Regions from separate parts of the Actinomadura sp. NPDC000929 genome, predicted to be linked through region 2. Evidence: riboswitches for the same ligand, from Rfam matches in the RefSeq annotation. Region 2 holds a riboswitch; the other holds the start of a gene.
What was found. Region 2 has a riboswitch for glycine ahead of gcvT (glycine cleavage system aminomethyltransferase GcvT). Riboswitches for the same ligand answer to the same signal wherever they lie in the genome.
Positions count from the first base shown of each region.

Region 1: it holds a riboswitch for glycine, as region 2 does, so the genes downstream of both, gcvP (aminomethyl-transferring glycine dehydrogenase) here and gcvT (glycine cleavage system aminomethyltransferase GcvT) in region 2, are expected to answer to the same signal.

Region 1 covers NZ_JBEUPA010000178.1:6,347-9,743, forward strand. The annotation lists gene gcvP (aminomethyl-transferring glycine dehydrogenase) at 1-1,107, opposite strand, end outside; glycine riboswitch at 1,167-1,277, opposite strand; glycine riboswitch at 1,278-1,372, opposite strand; gene ABWI04_RS37230 (lysylphosphatidylglycerol synthase transmembrane domain-containing protein) at 1,644-3,397, shown strand, end outside.
Region 2 covers NZ_JBEUPA010000164.1:2,742-6,138, forward strand. The annotation lists gene ABWI04_RS36090 (M50 family metallopeptidase) at 1-598, opposite strand, end outside; gene ABWI04_RS36095 (hypothetical protein) at 836-1,177, shown strand; glycine riboswitch at 1,494-1,589, shown strand; glycine riboswitch at 1,594-1,682, shown strand; gene gcvT (glycine cleavage system aminomethyltransferase GcvT) at 1,756-2,850, shown strand; gene gcvH (glycine cleavage system protein GcvH) at 2,906-3,295, shown strand; gene glyA (serine hydroxymethyltransferase) at 3,292-3,397, shown strand, end outside.

The sequences.
Region 1 (3,397 bases), on a different contig from region 2:
CGTCCGCTGCGCGATCGCGGCCAGCCCCTCGGGGCCGTGGTACACGGCGTACATGCTCGCCATCACGGCGAGCAGGACCTGGGCGGTGCAGATGTTGCTGGTGGCCTTCTCGCGGCGGATGTGCTGCTCGCGGGTCTGGAGGGCCAGCCGGTAGGCGGTGGCGCCGTCCGCGTCGACGGACACGCCCACGAGCCGGCCGGGGAGCTGGCGCTGGATGCCCTCGCCGACCGCCATGTAGCCGGCGTGCGGTCCGCCGAACCCGTAGGGGACGCCGAACCGCTGCGCGGAGCCCACCGCGATGTCGGCGCCGGACTCGCCGGGCGGGCGCAGCAGGGTCAGCGCCAGCAGGTCGGCGGCCACGACGGCCTTGGCGCCGCGCTCGTGGGCCTGCGCGATGACGGGCTCCAGGTCGCGGACGGCGCCGGACGCGCCCGGGTACTGCAGCAGCACGCCGAAGAAGTCGCCGTCGGGCAGGCCGCGGGACAGGTCGGCGATGACGATCTCGATGCCGAGCGGGATCGCGCGGGTCCGGACGACCTCGATCGTCTGCGGGAGCGTGTCGATGTCGACGAGGAACGCCCCGGGCTCCTTGCGCCGGGAGACGCGGTGCGCGAGGGCCATGGCCTCGGCGGCGGCGGTGCCCTCGTCCAGCATGGAGGCGTTCGCGACGGGCAGCCCGGTCAGGTCGCCCACCATCGTCTGGAAGTTCAGCAGGGCTTCGAGCCGCCCCTGGGAGATCTCCGGCTGGTAGGGGGTGTAGGCGGTGTACCAGCCCGGGTTCTCCAGCACGTTCCGCATGATCACGCCGGGCGTGGTCGTCCCGTGGTAGCCGAGCCCGATCATGGACGTCAGGACGGTGTTGCGGGACGCGAGCTCGCGGAGCCGGTCCAGCGCGGCGGTCTCGCTCAGCGCGGGCGGCAGGTCCAGCGGACGGGACGTGCGGATCGCGGCGGGGACCGCGTGGTCGATCAGCGCCTCGGCGCCGGAGTAGCCGATGGCGGCCAGCATCCTCGCCTGGTCGTCCGGCGAGGGGCCGACATGCCGGTCGGCGAACGCCGACCGGGGATGCTGCGGCGCGGCCACAGGGGCGAAGAACTGGGCGGTCATGGAGGGCCTCCTGGCTGCTGCGGTCGCTCAGGTGCGCCGCCGGCGCGGGCCGGCGGCCGTTCTCCCCCTCTGTCATGGCACCTGAGAGCTTCACCCGCGCGGCGGGGTTTCCCCTTCGGTGAGCCGCCCTTCCCCGCGCGCGGGGACCGACGCCTGCTTTCCAGAGGTGCCTCGCCCGTGCGGTCCTTTTGCCTGAGAGGTTCCGGGGAGGTTGCCCCTTCGGCGCCCCACGCTGGCGGCGTGGGGTCTCTCCCGCACAGGGTTGACGGCATGTCCTAGGTCGAACCCTACCCAAAGGCGCGTCCGCGACGTCGTTCCGGCCCGCCGGAAGGGGCCGCGCCCCGCGGCGCGGGCGGTCTACCGGCGAGTACCATGTGCTGACTCACCTGGGGCGCGACGGCCCCGGGCCGCACGGGGGCGGGGAGACGAGGCTGCGGGATGGACGCGCGTCCCGGCGGCGGCCCCGCGACTCGACGGCGCGCCGCCGGGTCTGGGACGCTGATCACGATGGCGGATGGTCAGGGCGGCGGTACGGCGTGACACAGACCCACGACGGAGCGGTGCGCCCGGCGCAGGGCGCGGCCGGCGCGCCCGTCGACGAGCCCGCCCAGCCGTACCGGATCCGCCGGCCCTCCGACGCCATCCGGTTCGCGGCGTCCGTGGTGGGGCTGGCGGCGGTGATGCTGCTGGTGTCGATCGCGCAGCAGACCACCCACGGCCTGCAGACCGACATCGCGCAGGGCACCGCGCACGCGCCGCGGCTGCTGCTGACGCTGGCGACGCTGGTGTCCAGCTTCGGGGTGCTGGCCGTGCCGATCGCGTTCGCGATCGAGCGGCTCTTCCACAAGGACGGCGTCCGCGTGGCGATCGCGCTGCTGGCCGCGATGATCGCGTTCGGGATCACGGTGGGCCTGGACGACCTGGTGGTGCGGGCCGCGCCGGGCGGCGTGCTCGACTCGCTGATCTGGGGCGGCACGGAGACCGCGCCGGTGCACACCGACATCGCCCCGGTCATCGCCTTCGTGAGCGCGGTCGGGATGGCGGGCCGCGCCCGCTGGCAGGCCGCGACCTGGACCATGATCGGACTGGCGGCGCTGACGGGGCTGACGGCGTCCTACGCCTCCGTCGCCGCGCTGGCGGCCACCTACCTGCTCGGCCGCGCCATCGGCCACGGCACCCTCTACGCCGTCGGGACGCCGAATCCCCGCCCGTCCGGGACGGCCGTGGTGGCCGCGCTCGAACGGCTCGGGCTGCACCCGCGGCGGGCGGCGCGCCTGGACGGCACGCACGACGCCGACGAGACCCGCCGCTACGGCGTCGCCCTCGCCCCCTCCCCGCAGGGCGGGTACGGCGCCCGGCTCCCGGCGGGCCGGGGGCGGCACGGCGACTGGGACGTGGAGGTCCGCGTCCTGGACCGCGACCAGCAGACCGCCGGGCTGCTCTACCGCGTCTGGCGGCTGCTGCGGCTGCGCGGCGCCACGACGGGGCGGACGCTGCGGTCGCTGCGCCGGTCCCTGGAGCTGGAGTCGCTGGCGGCGTACGCGGTGGACGCCGCGGGCGCCCGGACGCCCCGGCTCGTCGGCACGTGCGAGGTCGGCACCGAGGCGGCGCTGCTGGCCTACGAGCACGTCCCGGGGCGGCGGCTCGGGGACGTCCCCGACGCGGAGATCACCGACGAGCTGCTGGCGGACGTGTGGCGGCAGTTCCGGGCGCTGCAGGCGGGGCGGCTCGCGCACCGGCGGCTGGAGGGCGAGGCGGTCCTGGTCGGCGACGACGGGCTGGCCTACCTGACCGACCTGCGGTTCGGGGAGACGGCGGCCGGCGACCTGGCGCTGCGCCTGGACCTCGCGCAGCTGCTCACGACGCTGGCGCTGCGCGCGGGGCCGGAGCGGGCGGTGGGGACGGCGGCGCCGGTGCTGGGCGAGGAGGCCCTCGGCGGGGCGGTGCCGCTGCTGCAGCGGGTGGCGCTGTCGCGGGCGACCCGCACCGCGCTGCGGCACCACAAGGACCTGCTGACCCGCATCCGGGAGCAGATCGTCCGGCTGAAGCCGGAGACGGAGGCGCCCCCGGCCAAGCTGGAGCGCTTCCGGCCGCGGACCATCGTCAGCATCGTGGCGCTGTCGGTCGCGGCGTACATCGTCATCCCCCAGGTGACGAGCCTGGACATCGGCCGCCTCGCGGCCACGGCGAGCTGGCACTGGGTGGCCGCGGCCCTCGGGGCGGCGGCGCTCACCTACGTCGCCGCAGCGTTCATGCTGATGGGGTTCGTCCCGGAGCGGCTGCCGCTGGG
Region 2 (3,397 bases):
CGACGATCCGGTCGCCGGCCTGGAGCCCGACCTGCCGCGCGGGCGTCGGCGTCGCGCCCGCCGGGCACGCGGCGACCTTGGCGCTGGCCGGCACCATGCACTCGGCGACCTCCTTGATCACCGGCTGCGGCTGGTTGACGCCGATGCCCATCAGCAGGATCGCGAAGAACATCACCGACAGGAGCAGGTTCATCGCGGGCCCGCCGAACATGATGAGCAGCTTCTGCCACCACTTCTTGGCGTAGAACACGCGGTCCCCGTCGCCGGGCCCGACCTCCTCCAGCGAGGCCCCGCGCGCGGACTCGATCAGCCCCTGCCACGGCCCGGTGCTGATCCGCCGCACCTGCCCGGGCGCGTCGCCCTTGCGCGGCGGCAGCATGCCGATCATGCGGATGTAGCCGCCGAGCGGGATCCACTTGACCCCGTACTCCGTCTCGCCCTTGTGCCTCGACCACATGGTGGGCCCGAACCCGACCATGAACTGCGTGGTCCGCACCCCGAACAGCTTGGCGAAGGAGAAGTGCCCGAGCTCGTGCAGCGCGATGGAGACCAGCAGGCCGAAGAAGAGGATCAACGCTCCAGCCAGGTAGTAGACCATGCGGCGTGCCCTCCGGGTCCGTCCACCCCGCGCACCCGGGGGTGATCTCCGACAACCAGTTCAGAGTACGTTACGGCCCACGATCCGGTTGAGGCGAACGAAGAAGCGGTCCGTGCCGGAGGCCACTTTGATGCACGGTGCTAACCCGGCCGCGCATCATTGGCACGAGAGCGCGTATCCGCGAGCAGGGCCGACCGCCCATCATGGGCGGCCCACCCCGGCCACGGAGGTTCCCCCTTGAAGCGCGGTCATGTAGCGGTCCTGGCCCTGACGCTGGCCCTGGCCGGCTGCGGCGGCAGCGACGACGGCGGCACGACGGCGGGCGCGTCGTCCGCAGCCCCGACCGCCAGGACGCAGGCCCCCTCCGCCCCCGGCACGGGCGCCGAGGCGACGCCCCTCCCCCCGGCCCAGTCGAAGGCGGTCAAGGCCTTCAACGACTGCATGCACGCCCAGGGCGTCCAGATGCCCACCCCCAACCCCACGAGATCCCCCGCCCCCGACGAGCTGAAGAAGATCAGGGCCGCCCTGCAGACCTGCGTGAAGTCCATGTCGCCCCCCGCCACCCCACCCCCAAGCTGACGACCACCGCCCACCGCGCTCCCATCACCAAGAAGCGCAACGGTCGAGACGACCCGCACAGAGGGACACCGAAACGGAAGCACCAGCAGCAACCGTCCAACGAGACGACCTAAGCCGCCACCTCAGCCGACGACGACCCCAACACTCGCGATCGCGTCCGAGGGCAGGTTCGAGCTTGCGAGAACCTGATCGCGCAGCGAGCCGCAAGGCGAGCCGGAGCGATGCCAGCGATCGCACGTGTTTTTTGAGGTCGGGGCCCCCAGGGCCCCGACCTCAAAAAACACAATGAACACTGCTAGCCTTCTTCGACAGCTGATGATCCCGTGCGGGAGAGTCCCTCGCAGCCGGTGGGGGACGCCGAAGGAGCAAATCCTCCCCGGAACCTCTCAGGCCCACGGACCGCACGGGCCAGGCGACCTCTGGAAAGCGGGGACTCCGGTCCCCCGCCGAAGGTGAAAGCCCGCCGTGCGCGGCGGGTGAAGCTCTCAGGCGCCGATGACAGAGGGGGAGGCACCGATACGCCCGGTGCGCGAGTGGGACGATGGACCACGCGCGCCCGTGACGAAGGAGCCGAGCCCATGTCCGCCGATCCGACCGCGAAGAAGACGCCGCTGCACGACGTCCATGAGGACCTCGGCGCGAACCTCGTCGACTTCGCCGGCCATCTCATGCCGCTGCGCTACGCGAGCGAGACCGCCGAGCACCAGGCCGTCCGCACGGGGGCGGGGCTGTTCGACCTGTCGCACATGGGGGAGATCTTCCTGTCGGGTCCGGGCGCGGGGGCCGCGCTGGACTTCGCGCTGGTCGGCAACCTGTCGCCGATGCCGGTGGGCAAGGCGCGCTACACGATGATCTGCGGGCACGACGGCGGCGTCCTGGACGACCTGATCGTCTACCGGCTCGCGGACGAGACGTGGATGGTGGTGGCGAACGCGGCGAACGCCGCCGTCGTCCGGGAGGCGCTGGTCGAGCGGGCCGCGGGGTTCGAGGCGGCGGTGGACGACCGGTCCGACTCGTACGCGCTGATCGCCCTGCAGGGGCCGCGTTCCCAGGGGATTCTCGAGGGGTTCACGGACGCGCCGCTGGGGGACCTGAAGTACTACGCGATCCTGGCGGGGCGGGTCGCGGGCGTGGACGCGCTGGTAGCCCGCACCGGGTACACGGGTGAGGACGGGTTCGAGCTGTTCGTGGACGCGTCCGACGCGGTCGGGCTGTGGAGGGCGCTCGCCGCGGTGGAGGGGGTCGTCCCGGCGGGGCTTTCGGCCCGCGACACGCTGCGCCTGGAGGCGGGGATGCCGCTGTACGGGAACGAGCTGACGGCCGAGACGACGCCGTTCGAGGCGGGCCTCGGCCGGGTGGTGAAGCTGGACAAGCCAGGCGATTTCGTGGGCAAGGCCGCCCTGGCGGCGCAGGCGCAGACCCCGCCGGGCCGTAGGCTCGTGGGACTGGTCGCGCGGGGGCGTCGCGCGCCTCGCAAGGGGTACCAGGTCGTCACGTCCGGCGGCGCGCCGTGCGGCATCGTGACGAGCGGCGCCCCGTCGCCCACACTGGGCACGCCGATCGCCATGGCGTACCTCGACAGCGGCGTCGAGGAGGCGGGCCTCGCCGTGGACGTCCGCGGCCGGCACGAGCCGGTGGACGTGGTGGCCCTACCGTTCTACAAGCGTTCCTGAACAAGTTGTCCGGCGGTGTGGGGCGCGCCCCCACAGTGGAAAGAGAGAAGTGATCGTGAGCGTTCCGGAGGAGCTCCGCTACAGCGAGGAGCACGAGTGGGTGTCGGGCCTCGGTGGCGACGACGGCATCGTCACGGTCGGCATCACCGCGCACGCCGCCGACGCCCTCGGTGAGATCGTCTACATCGAGCTGCAGCCGTCGGAGGGCGACACCGTCGAGGCGGGCGAGCCGTGCGGCGAGGTGGAGTCGACCAAGTCGGTGAGCGACGTCTACTCCCCCGTCAGCGGCGAGATCACCGCGATCAACAGCGCGGTGGTGGACGAGCCGAAGGTCATCAACGACGACCCGTACGGCGAGGGCTGGATCTTCAAGGTGCGGATCTCGGAGGAGCCGGGCGACCTGCTCGACTCCGCCGCCTACGACAAGCTGATCGAGGAATCATGAGTCTGAACGACTCCCTCGCGACGGCCGATCCGGAGGTCGCCGAGGCCGTCGCCGCGGAGCTGCGCCGCCAGCAGGGCACCCTGGAGATGATCGCGTCGGAGA